DNA from 4 places in the Providencia sp. PROV208 genome. Region 3 is predicted to be linked to each of the others. Evidence: predicted binding sites of a transcription regulator. Region 3 holds the regulator's gene; each other region holds the start of a gene.

Region 1 (3,196 bases), on a different contig from region 3:
GGATCTACCACCTCAGAGTCGTTATGAATATTATTTACAACCTGATTGGGTTGGTCAGACAGAGTTTGAACACTTTGATCGCCTTTCTGAGTATTACCTTGAACGCCCCACCTATATATTGCCAGAAACTGGATTATTTGATTCTCCATCGGTCAATTACAACCCCAATGTTAATAAACACAATGCCATGATTGATGATGCTATCAGAAATATCCCTTCTGTTGGTTATTCTAATAATCATGCACCGATTGAAATAACATCTTCAGGATACCGAGGATATCCTGTGAGTGTATATAGACCTAATGATTTTCAAATAGGCGAGTGCCAGATGGATCGAACCGTTGGTAACTTAAGAGATCACATGTCCTCCATAAACCACTCAACAAGCTCTTTTGATAGAGATTTTAGAATCCCACAAGCACCGAGCATACCTGAATTTAACTACAGTGGCGGCTATAGTAGCTCGTCATCCAGATTTTCATTTTAATTATTCTTAACACTCAATAACGTTTCAATAAAAAACGGCGGTTATTGAAGTTGATAAACTCACAATAACCGCCGTTGTAATCTTAAAATTTTGAATCTGGCTTAAATAAAATAACGTTTAAATGGACTCATCCAAATAAATGCGTTCCACTTTTTGGCAACCCAACGCGTGCAAGGTATTTTCCGTAGTACACCACTGCTGCACCGTTGCATCTTGTTTTTCCACCAACACCGCTTGCTCAATAGCATGAATATCTTTACCCGCTAAATTCACCATAATTAGCGCTGCTTGTAATGGTGGTAAGCTCGGGTTAAACGCAGCATTTTCGGCGTAACGACCTGTAAACAGAGATCCATCTTTTAACTGCACGGCTATACCAGAGTGAGATTCACTGTACGGTGCATGGGATTGATTAGCGGCTTCAGTCGCTGCGGAGAGTAATCTATCGCGACTTTGGTTTTTATACCCATGATCCACATTATCGAGTAGCAATGTAGTGATATTCAGGTCTGATGGACCAAAAGAATCTGGCAAATAATCATGAAGCGTCGCAGCTTGGCGTTTTGGTAAATGCACCATAATCTTACCGCCTTCACGCAGTTCATTCATAAATTGTCGGCAGTGACCGCAAGGCGTGTAGTTCACGGTAATGGAGGTTAATTGCTTTTCGCCTTTTAACCATGCATGAGTAATGGCACATTGTTCGGCATGAATCGTTTGCCCAATAGAAACATGGTTAAATTCCATATTTGCGCCGAAATAGAGATTACCACTGATCCCGCAAGCGATTGCGCCTACATTAAAGCGAGAAATAGGTGTGACAGCGTAAGCCGCAGCGAAAGGTAATAATGAAAAAGCGAGTTCACTGTCCGTGCATCCACTCTCAGCTTTAATTTGCTTTACTTGCTCAGCGGTTAACATGGCTGAGAAATCGGGTTTGTCCATAATCGGTTTTAGGACAGACTGTAACTTTTCTGGAAGTTCGGCCCAAGCGGCCTTAAATCTTGAATGCATGAGTAACCCTCCCTATTTAATTGTTTTCATTCTATTCAATTCATAGGGGGATTGAATGTGACCGTGATCACTCTGCTATTGTAATAGATGAAACAAATTCATTAAATGAGAGATGTATCTCAAGTTTTTGCATTAAAATTTGCATAAGAGAGGTAAGTAACCTCTCTTATTGATTCAGTTTAGCTAAATAAGTGAAGAATAACAGGGAAGATAAACGGTGCGAGCAGAGAGGTAATCACCCCGCAGGTCATTAACGCTAATGAACTGTATGCCCCTTCAATGTAGTTAATTTCTGCACAACGCGCAGTTCCCAAGGCATGAGAAGCGGTGCCCATCGCTAAGCCTCGTGATGCGTGGGTGCGAATACGCAAAACATCAAATAGGCTATGGCCAAACATTGCACCTAAAATACCCACAAAAAGTACGCAAGCGGCGCTGATTGCTGGAATTCCTCCAACTGAATCGGCAACTGCCATGGCTATCGGTGTTGTGACCGATTTAGGTAATACAGATCCTGCAATATCGGGTGTTGCGCCAAGCCACAGTGCAATCGCGGCTCCACTAAACATAGCAACGATACTTCCCGCAAAGCAGATACTAAACAGGGATTTCCATTGTGCACGGATTTGATGCATTTGTTCGTAGAGTGGAAAAGCAAGAGCAACAACAGCGGGTTGTAATAAATCATTCAACAATCGGCTTCCCGCAAAATAATGCTCATAAGAGGTATTGGTCAAAACCAGCAGCGGAATAATAATGGCGATTGTTAGCAATAATGGATTCAGAATGGGCAATTTGCACTTGATAGACAGCGCTCTTGCCAAGTAGAAAACAACGATAGTTAATGGTAGTGACCACCAAATATGTTCTAACATCACTCTTTCCCCTTTGTTTTATCGCTATTCATTGTTGAAGAAATCGGCTCTTCAGGGGGAAGTGGGACTTCATCAGGTTTAACACCTACGATAGGGCGTTCTTTATGGACATAGTTGGAGCTAACCGCGACAACGATCATGACAATCAAGGTGCTGGCAACGCAGGAAACCACAATGGGGATCATTTGTTGGCTGAGTAAATCATAATAATTCATAATTCCCACTCCAATGGGAACGAATAAAATAGTCATGTTTTTCAGCAAGATGCTACAGCCGGGTTGAGCCCAATGAGCGGGTACAATTTGCAAAGCCAGTAGTACAAACAGCAGCAACATTCCGACAATACTGCCGGGAATGGAAAAAGGAAGCAGCGTGGAAATCACATTTCCGATAATCAGGCAGAGGTAAAGTATTGCGAAGGCTCGCAAATATTGCCATCCGGTGTTCAATACTTGTTTTAATGACATGGGACTTGTCCTATTACTCGACAGGCATTCATCATACAATTAACTTTAAAATTGTGCCAGAGATCACAAATAAAAACCCATAAAAAAACGGAGCTCACTGAAGTGGCTCCGTTTTATATTGATATGGTCTAAGTTTGTCGTTCAATTTCTCGAACGACAATCCATGACTTATTTAACTTGCATACCTGGTTGCGCACCATTATCTGGGCTCAGTAAGTAAATATCTTTACCACCAGGACCTGCCGCCATCACCATACCTTCGGAGATACCAAAGCGCATTTTACGTGGTGCAAGGTTAGCCACCATCACCGTTAAACGACCTTCCAAGACTTTTGGATCAGGATAAGCACTGC
Region 2 (3,196 bases), on a different contig from region 3:
TTTAGACAGTGTTTCGTCGTCTTTCTTTTCGCCTTTGTTAAAACGCACGTTTTCCAGAACAACTAATTCGCCTTCAGCGATATCCACGCCATTCAAGTAGTCTTTAACTAAACGAACTGGGTTATCTAATTTAGCGGCCAGATAGTCAACAACAGGTTGCAGTGAAAACTCTTCGTTGTACTCACCTTCAGTCGGGCGACCTAGGTGGGAAGTAACCATGACTTTAGCACCTTGTTTCAGCGCTAATTCAATTGTTGGTAATGAAGCACGAATACGTGCGTCTGAAGTAACTTTACCATCTTTAACAGGAACGTTTAGGTCCGAACGAATGAAAACGCGTTTACCCGCTAAGTCCAAATCGGTCATCTTAATTACAGACATGGTGAATCCTCTTGTTGATTCTCTATAAAGTTTTCATTAGCGACTGGGCTGGGCAATAAATAACGTATTGGGTTATTGTGCCCTGCTGTCTGTCAGACGCCAATTAGTTTAAACCTGTTGCTGCCATCGCTAGGGTTGTATCTAGCATCCGGTTAGCAAACCCCCATTCGTTATCACACCAAACGAGAGTTTTGATCAAATTTTTACCGCTAACGCGTGTTTGCGTGCCATCAATGATAGCGCTATGTGGATCATGATTAAAATCCATCGAGACTAACGGTAATTCAGTATAGTCTACTATACCACGAAAATGCCCGTGCGCGGCGCTCTGTAGTAGCTTGTTAACTTTATCAACGCAAACATCCGCATCGACAGTCACGCTTAAATCAATGGCAGTGACATTGGTCGTAGGAACACGTACCGAAATCGCTTCGAAACTCCCTTGAAATTTTGGGAAAATTCGAGTGATCCCTGCCGCCAGCTTCGTATCAACGGGAATAATCGATTGGCTAGCGGAACGGGTTCTGCGCAAATCTTTATGGTAGGCATCAATCACAGGCTGATCATTCATGGATGCATGAATGGTAGTGACGGTGCCCGACTCTATACCAAAAGCATCATCTAAAACTTTGATGACAGGAATAATACAGTTGGTCGTACAAGATGCATTGGAAACGATGGTATCGCTTCCTTGTAGGCTGTCATGATTCACACCATACACAATGGTTGCATCAAGATCATCGGTTCCCGGATGCGCAAAGAGCACTTTTTTTGCGCCAGCTTCCAGATGCTTAATGCCATCTTCGCGAGAGCCGTAAACGCCTGTGCAATCTAATACCACATCCACACCTAATTCTTTCCAAGGTAGCTTGCTGATATCCGCTTGATGGAAAAGACGCATATTGTCATCCCCAACTTGTAGCAGATCGCCATTGAGGCGGACATCCCATGCAAAGCGTCCGTGACTTGAATCATACTTCAGCAAATGAGCAATACCTTCCGGTTCAGCTAATTCATTGATCGCCACAACGACAATTTCTGCCCGACGACCTGATTCATATAGTGCTCTAAGGACACTTCGACCAATACGACCGAAGCCGTTTATTGCTACCCTGATTGCCATTCTACACCTTGTATCTGAGCAAAATCACACGGTTGCTAAGGATAACTGACTACCACCAACTCTACTGCTCATTTTAGCTGTCAAACATCAAAAGTGTGCTTCACTCGACATTTTTAAAATTTATTTACATTTTCTCAAACGAAACTGAAACGGTTCAGCTAATCAAGTTTTAGATTAAGGGATATATTTATAGAACGCAATAGAAAAACAAGAAAGGGTGCACAAAAAAACAACGCCCCAATACCAAACTTGATATTGAGGCGTAAATTACATTCATTCACTTTCGGATGTCCGCGTTTAACCGCGGTGCATCTTATGAATTATTTCAGTAGAGATTTCGCTGCATTCACTGCATTTTCAACCGTAATACCGAATTCTTTGAACAACACGTCAGCTGGAGCTGATTCACCGAATGAATGCATACCAATGATAGCGCCATTCAGACCCGTGTATTTGAACCAGTAGTCCGCAATGCCCGCTTCAATCGCAACACGAGCGCTCACGCTTGAAGGCAGAACGGATTCACGGTAAGCCGCGTCTTGTTTGTCGAATGCATCCGTTGATGGCATAGAAACCACACGAACTTTACGACCTTCTGCAGTCAGTTGATCCGCTGCTTTCACTGCTAACTCAACTTCAGAACCCGTTGCAATAAAGATTAGCTCAGGTGTACCTGCGCAATCTTTCAGGATATAAGCCCCTTTCTCGATATTCGCTAATTGCTCAGCGGTACGAGGTTGCTGTTCCAAGTTTTGACGAGAGAAAATCAGTGCGCTTGGACCATCTTTACGCTCAATCGCATATTTCCAAGCTACCGCAGATTCAACTTGGTCACATGGACGCCATGTGCTCATGTTTGGTGTCACACGTAAACTTGCCAGTTGTTCTACTGGTTGGTGAGTTGGACCATCTTCACCCAGACCGATTGAGTCATGGGTGTAAACGAAGATGCTACGAATTTTCATCAACGCTGCCATACGTACCGCGTTACGTGCATATTCAACGAACATTAAGAATGTTGCGCCATAAGGCACGAAACCGCCATGTAGAGCGATACCGTTCATGATCGCAGACATACCGAATTCACGTACACCGTAATGGATGTAGTTACCCGCTTTGTCTTCGTTCAGTGGTTTAGAACCTGACCACATGGTTAAGTTACTTGGTGCTAAATCCGCAGAACCGCCCAGAAATTCTGGTAATACCTTACCAAACGCTTCTAATGCGTTTTGAGACGCTTTACGGCTTGCAATATTAGCTGGATTTTGTTGCAGATTGTCGATGAATTTTTTCGCTTCAGCATCAAAGTTAGCCGGTAATTCACCCGCCATACGGCGTTCGAATTCTTTCGCTAATTCAGGATACGCTTTCGCGTATGCTGCGAATTTTTCATTCCAAGAATGTTGTTTTTCTTTACCAGCTTCACGTGCATCCCAAGCTTGGTAGATATCCGCTGGGATTTCGAATGGACCGTAGTTCCAGCCCAGCGCTTCACGTGTTGCTGCAATCTCTGCATCACCTAAAGGTGCGCCGTGAACTGCTTCAGTGCCGGCTTTGTTTGGTGAACCGAAACCGATAACGGTTTTGCACATAATCAGGGTTGGTTTGTCTGACTGTTTGTGTGCTTCGTTCACTGCCGCATTGATTTGGTCTGCATCGTGACCGTTAATGTCACGAATAACATGCCAGCCG
Region 3 (3,196 bases):
TGCCATTAGTGGAAAAACTCATGAAACAGCGTAATGGGTAGCTCAGCATTATAATTAAATAGATTAATGATAAGATGCTTATCGATAATAAAGATAAGCATCTGAATATAAACACGATTATACGTTTTTAATTTCGAAGCTATGAGTCACATTCACCGTTTTTTCTAACATGATTGCGACGGAGCAATATTTTTCCGCCGAAAGTTGGACGGCGCGTTCAACGACTTTGTCTGTTAATTCACGACCAGTGACAATAAAATGTAAATTGATATCAGTGAAGTAGCGAGGCGCTTCTTCGCGGCGCTGTGACGTTAATTTCACCTCACAATCAAGAATATCCTGACGACCTTTTTGAATGATGGAAACAACGTCAATCGCACTACATCCACCCGCCGCCATTAAAACCATCTCCATTGGGCTGGGCGCTTTATCCCCTGCATTACCATCCATCATAATTTGGTGACCTGATGCTGACTCACCTAAAAAAGAGAGTCCTTCTACCCACTTTACGCGTGCTTCCATTTTTATTCCTCTCAAAAAATAGTGATGTTTATCGCCTCATTGTTCCATATATCTAGACAATGTTATATCAGCATTATTAGGCTGAAGCGATACAGGGAAGACATTCGACATTGGATATGATACAAACAATGCTTAGTTGATAGGATTAAGATCAAAACTCAACGTTTCAATTGATTATATTATACAATTGATATTAATTTGCATTGGCCCATAGCAGCATTAATAATAGGCATCAATGTGACTTAATATGCTAAGCTAGACACTTTAAAGTCAGCCTTTCCCTACTTTTCGAAAGGTTGCAATAACATACAGAGGATAACGCTAATGGTTCTCGGCAAGCCACAAACAGACCCTACTCTTGAATGGTTTTTGTCACACTGCCATATTCATAAGTATCCATCCAAGAGCACTCTGATCCATCAGGGTGAAAAAGCAGAAACCCTTTACTACATTGTTAAAGGTTCAGTGGCTGCTTTAATCAAAGATGAAGAAGGCAAAGAAATGATTCTCTCTTATTTAAATCAGGGAGACTTCATTGGCGAACTTGGGTTATTTGAAGAAGGACAGGAACGTACTGCATGGGTTCGCGCAAAAGTTGCTTGCGAAGTCGCTGAAATTTCCTATAAGAAATTCCGTCAGCTGATTCAAGTCAACCCAGATATCCTGATGCGTCTTTCTGCGCAAATGGCGAATCGCTTGCAAACCACTTCCGAAAAAGTAGGTAACCTTGCATTCTTAGACGTTACTGGTCGTATTGCTCAAACATTGTTAAATTTAGCAAAACAACCTGATGCGATGACTCACCCTGATGGCATGCAAATTAAAATTACCCGTCAGGAAATTGGTCAAATCGTCGGTTGTTCCCGTGAAACAGTGGGTCGTATTTTAAAAATGCTGGAAGACCAAAATTTAATCTCCGCGCATGGTAAAACAATTGTTGTCTACGGCACACGATAATTTATTTTTCCGTCTAGCTTATTAGCTGGACTCTGAATAAAAAGGGTTTGTATCAGTGATATAAACCCTTTTTTATACATGTCAGTAATATAACCTTTTCGCCTGAACAAAAAATAACCGCGTTTTTTGATATTATAGAAAACATTCTTCTATATAGAATACTGAATAGTTAGCCAATAATTATTTAGGATTTCATTCATGACACACATTAATAATCTAAGCCATGCAGAGTCTCTTCAGCATTTAGAGAAATACCAAAAACGCTGTATTAACACTTTCTTGAAAAAGCAGGCTTTTTTCGAACATTTAGATGCGGCAAATCGCTCAACAACAAAATGCCCCGCATTAGCGAAAAAGCCGCTGGAAAAAGTCAACAATTTGCCTCAAACACGTTTTGTATCTTCATTGAGTATTGGTCGTTTAGTTCCTAATAGCCAACCTACCCAGCATGTTTCTAAGCCGAAGGTAGCGGTTATGTTTGGTACTCATTCAAACAAAAACATTGATACCCATTCAATTGAATTTAATAAGAGCTTCGTATTCTTTAAGAATCTTACGAGCAAATAGCATTCCAAATTTTTGCCATATGTAGCACCTTAATGAATATGCCACACTTTTGCCTAACCGCTATTTGTTAGGCCTTTTTTATCAATTAGTTAATTATCTAAAGTCGTTTTTTTATATTGCAAGTACATATTACTGAATAAACTAGCCTCATTTTTACATTATCAAGGTGAGGTATCATATGCCCATTTCATTCCCAAAAATTCGATGTGACACCAGTTCCGCACTCAAACTCTATATCCAAAAAACCAACCAAGGTTCATTAAGTTCTGAGACTAAAATTTCATTAATTGCCAATCAAATTGCTAAAATAAAAAGTCGTCATGATTTTTTTAATTTAAAAAATCATGAAACAGAATTAAAAGACCAAAACACCACTCACGATTTTATTATGACCACAATGGATGATGCATCATGGGATGATGAGTCATTTGAATCCTGTGAACAGTTGCCTGCTTGGAAACAAGAATTTTATGATGATTTTGTATCAAATAAATTTAAAAAATGGGATAAACAAACTAAACCATTAATCCATAATCATTACGATGGCACGGTATTTGCTCAATATTTTAATGCTAAAGAAGAACAGCATGAAAATAGCCTCCCCCCCACGCAAACACCTTCTGACACAGCCACACCACAAATATCCCAGCCTCCAGCCATTGCATTATCTCGAAAATTAAAAACAGTGAAACAAGAAAAGAAACAGATCAATACAACAGTAAAACCGACGGTATTCCGTACAGATGGCACTCCGGTGAGCGCAAAACAACAATTAGCATCCAGTGACCGACTATCTAAGCATAAATCGTCGAATTTAACGCTGGTAAACTTAACAAAAAATAGTCAGAAAGAGCACGTTACCCGACATACACCAAAATCGACGATCAAACCTGTTCGTAATGTGATATCAAAAACAACACACACCAGAATGAATTCAGCCAGTGAAAAAACTCGAGCGTCAACATCATTCAATCCGATATTAGAAGAGAGAAATATTCCAAATGAATTTTCTTATAAAAAACCGGAAAGCCCGGCAATACAGGAGACAAAATCTACGCCCAAAACGATAAAAACGAAGAAAATTAATGGCAATTTGATCGGACTTTACACATCAGGAAGTACAGTCAAATCGACAACTGACATGACGAAA
Region 4 (3,196 bases), on a different contig from region 3:
TGATAAACGTCGCCCACGCGCAAACGTTTCTCAAGTCATGCATATCATTGGTGACGTTTCAGGTCGTGACTGTATTTTAGTTGACGATATGATTGATACTGGTGGCACACTGTGTAAAGCAGCTGAGGCGCTGAAAGAGCGTGGTGCTAAGCGTGTATTCGCTTATGCAACTCACCCAATCTTCTCCGGTAACGCTGTAGACAACATCAAAAACTCTGTGATTGATGAAGTCATTGTTTGTGACACAATTCCTCTTTCTCCTGAAATCAAGGCGCTGAACAAAGTTCGCACCCTGACCCTTTCAGGCATGCTGGCCGAAGCTATTCGCCGTATCAGCAATGAAGAGTCAATTTCTGCGATGTTCGAGCACTAATTCTAAAACGGGGTCTTAATGACCCCGTTTTAACATACTGGTTTCAGTCGTTTTTCATTAAATTATTGAGGCGAGAAATGTGCTTTATCGCACCACATTCATTGTGGTCACGATACAAAAATTTATAAGTAGCGCCCCTACTGTTGTCCATCAACCGTAGGGGCTTTATTTTTTGTATGTGATATTAAGATAATTTCTAAACAAAAAATAAGAGTGAAATTCTTAGTCAATAATTTCACTCTTATTTATATTCATCATGATATTCATCATGCTTCCGCTCACCGAGCGCATTATTTTCTGCAGTCAGCTCTCAACAGTTAATTTCACACTGTTGGGATTTGACGTTAACTTGTCATGGATAACGATGGTTATCATTACGGGAATGAAATTGGCGTTTTACTAAACAGTAACGATCTTCCACTTTTTCCCTACCACCCATTCTCGCACCCACTAACCAAACTAATGCACCAATAAAAATTCCAAACAACGAACCGTTAATGATGTCATCGGATAAGCCTAAGTCCACAATATGAGAAAACAGGTTTAAACCAATGCTCCCTCCCATGACGACCATGCCCAGTCCCATTAAACCATTTCCGATGAATGTAACCGTTTTCCGTTTCATATTTACCTCCAATATCAGTAAACTGATAAGCAAGCATTGAAGAAAAGTTCGATAAAACTTTATATTTATGTAAAGAGTATAGCTCTTTAAGTAAAATTATTTGCGATAAGCTTCACATGTATAGAAGAGTTTAAGGATATCTACTCAAAAAATGCTTTTTATCAAACTATAAACTTGCCTTATAGCTTTACCGAATAATTCAGAAGCTAATTATCACTACAAAAATCTTCTCTCTGACAATTTTGTACATCCACCCCGACACGAGGTAAACTAGTCACCAATTTCTATACATTGACAGTGAAAAAGTCCCCGTGAGTAAAATAAAATTAATTGTTGGATTAGCCAATCCGGGCGCTGAATATGCGCAAACCCGCCATAATGCTGGTGCGTGGTATGTTGATTTACTGGCACAACGCCATAACCAATCACTAAAAGAAGAGCCTAAGTTTTTTGGCTATACAGCGCGCATCAATATTGGCGGCAATGATATTCGTTTGCTAGTACCAACGACTTTTATGAATTTAAGTGGTAAATCCGTCGCCGCAGTGGCCAATTTCTATCGAATCAATCCTGATGAAATTTTAGTCGCTCATGATGAGCTCGACTTACCACCGGGCGTTGCAAAAATGAAACTGGGTGGTAGCAACGGCGGACATAACGGCTTAAAAGATATTCAAAGCAAATTTGCCAATAACCCGAACTTTTACCGCTTACGCATTGGTATTGGGCATCCAGGCGATAAAAACAAAGTTGTTGGTTTCGTGTTAGGCAAACCACCGCTGTCTGAACAGAAGCTTATTGATGATGCGATTGATGAATCTGTGCGCTGTACGGACATCCTGTTATCAGATGGAATGGATAAAGCTATCAATCGCTTACATGGTTTTAAAGCCACTGCCTAAGAGTTGATTTCATCAAACACAAGTTTTTGTGTATAATCAGCGCCAATTTTCTAAACATTAGGGGCAGCACACGCCTGCCCCTCGCTATTAAGGTGAGAAACATATGGGTTTTAAATGCGGTATCGTTGGTCTGCCTAACGTGGGTAAATCCACTCTGTTTAATGCATTGACCAAAGCCGGCATCGAAGCAGCCAACTTCCCTTTCTGTACGATTGAACCAAACACGGGTGTTGTGCCAATGCCAGACCCACGTCTTGATCAATTAGCTGAGATCGTGAAGCCTCAGCGCATTCTACCAACCACGATGGAATTCGTTGACATCGCTGGCTTAGTAAAAGGCGCATCAAAAGGTGAAGGTCTTGGTAACCAATTCCTGACTAACATCCGTGAAACCGAAGCGATTGGTCACGTTGTTCGCTGTTTCGAAAATGACAATATCATCCACGTTGCGGGTCAAGTTGACCCTGCGGCGGATATCGAAGTTATCAATACTGAATTAGCACTATCTGACTTAGACACTTGTGAGCGTGCTATTCACCGCGTACAAAAGCGCGCAAAAGGCGGCGATAAAGACGCAAAAGCGGAATTAGAAGCACTGGAAAAATGCCTGCCACACTTAGAACAAGCGGGTATGCTGCGTTCACTGGATTTAACGGCTGAAGACAAAGCCGCTATCCGTTATTTAAGCTTCTTAACGCTGAAGCCAACCATGTACATTGCCAACGTCAATGAAGATGGTTTTGAAAATAACCCTTACTTAGACAAAGTTTACGAAATCGCGAAAGCTGAAGGTTCTGTTGTTGTTCCTGTTTGTGCCGCTATCGAATCCGATATCGCCGAGCTGGACGATGAAGAGCGTGATGAATTCATGGCAGATTTAGGCATTGAAGAGCCAGGTTTGAACCGTGTGATCCGTGCGGGTTATGAGTTATTAAACCTGCAAACTTACTTCACCGCTGGGGTGAAAGAAGTGCGTGCATGGACTATCCCTGTTGGCGCAACAGCTCCACAAGCGGCAGGTAAAATCCACACTGACTTCGAAAAAGGCTTTATCCGCGCACAAACTATCGCATTTGAAGATTTCATCAAATACCGTGGTGAGCAAGGTGCAAAAGAAGCGGGTAAAATGCGCGCGGAAGGCAAAGATTACATCGTCAAAGATGGTGATGTGTTGAATTTCTTGTTTAATGTGTAAACTTACACTTTAATTTCACACCGTTTCATCTCTTAATAAAACAGCATAAAATTCATGAGATTAACTTGGTTTTATGCTGTTTATCGTCTCTCAGACGATTC

Evidence for each region. The regulator CRP, encoded in region 3, controls carbon source genes, mostly activating them, when cyclic AMP is high. The targets are predictions, from matches to a motif close to ATGTGANNNNNNTCACAT.
Region 1: cdd (cytidine deaminase) is a predicted target of CRP. The motif match lies at 1,557-1,574, and genes of this name have one in related genera.
Region 2: epd (erythrose-4-phosphate dehydrogenase) is a predicted target of CRP. The motif match lies at 1,517-1,534, and genes of this name have one in related genera.
Region 4: pth (aminoacyl-tRNA hydrolase) is a predicted target of CRP. The motif match lies at 1,099-1,116, and genes of this name have one in related genera.

Annotation. Positions count from the first base shown of each region.
Region 1 covers NZ_JAMPNS010000010.1:67,301-70,496, forward strand. The annotation lists gene PR766_RS08195 (serine protease) at 1-487, shown strand, start outside; gene cdd (cytidine deaminase) at 605-1,501, opposite strand; gene PR766_RS08205 (CidB/LrgB family autolysis modulator) at 1,681-2,376, opposite strand; gene PR766_RS08210 (CidA/LrgA family protein) at 2,376-2,843, opposite strand; gene metG (methionine--tRNA ligase) at 3,012-3,196, opposite strand, start outside.
Region 2 covers NZ_JAMPNS010000003.1:145,045-148,240, forward strand. The annotation lists gene pgk (phosphoglycerate kinase) at 1-381, opposite strand, end outside; gene epd (erythrose-4-phosphate dehydrogenase) at 485-1,504, opposite strand; gene tkt (transketolase) at 1,825-3,196, opposite strand, start outside.
Region 3 covers NZ_JAMPNS010000012.1:25,613-28,808, forward strand. The annotation lists gene PR766_RS10340 (phosphoribulokinase) at 1-41, shown strand, start outside; gene PR766_RS10345 (OsmC family protein) at 118-522, opposite strand; gene crp (cAMP-activated global transcriptional regulator CRP) at 847-1,479, shown strand; gene PR766_RS10355 (hypothetical protein) at 1,678-2,046, shown strand; gene PR766_RS10360 (hypothetical protein) at 2,225-3,196, shown strand, end outside.
Region 4 covers NZ_JAMPNS010000006.1:221,771-224,966, forward strand. The annotation lists gene prs (ribose-phosphate diphosphokinase) at 1-373, shown strand, start outside; gene PR766_RS05915 (DUF2583 family protein) at 726-998, opposite strand; gene pth (aminoacyl-tRNA hydrolase) at 1,310-1,900, shown strand; gene ychF (redox-regulated ATPase YchF) at 2,004-3,095, shown strand.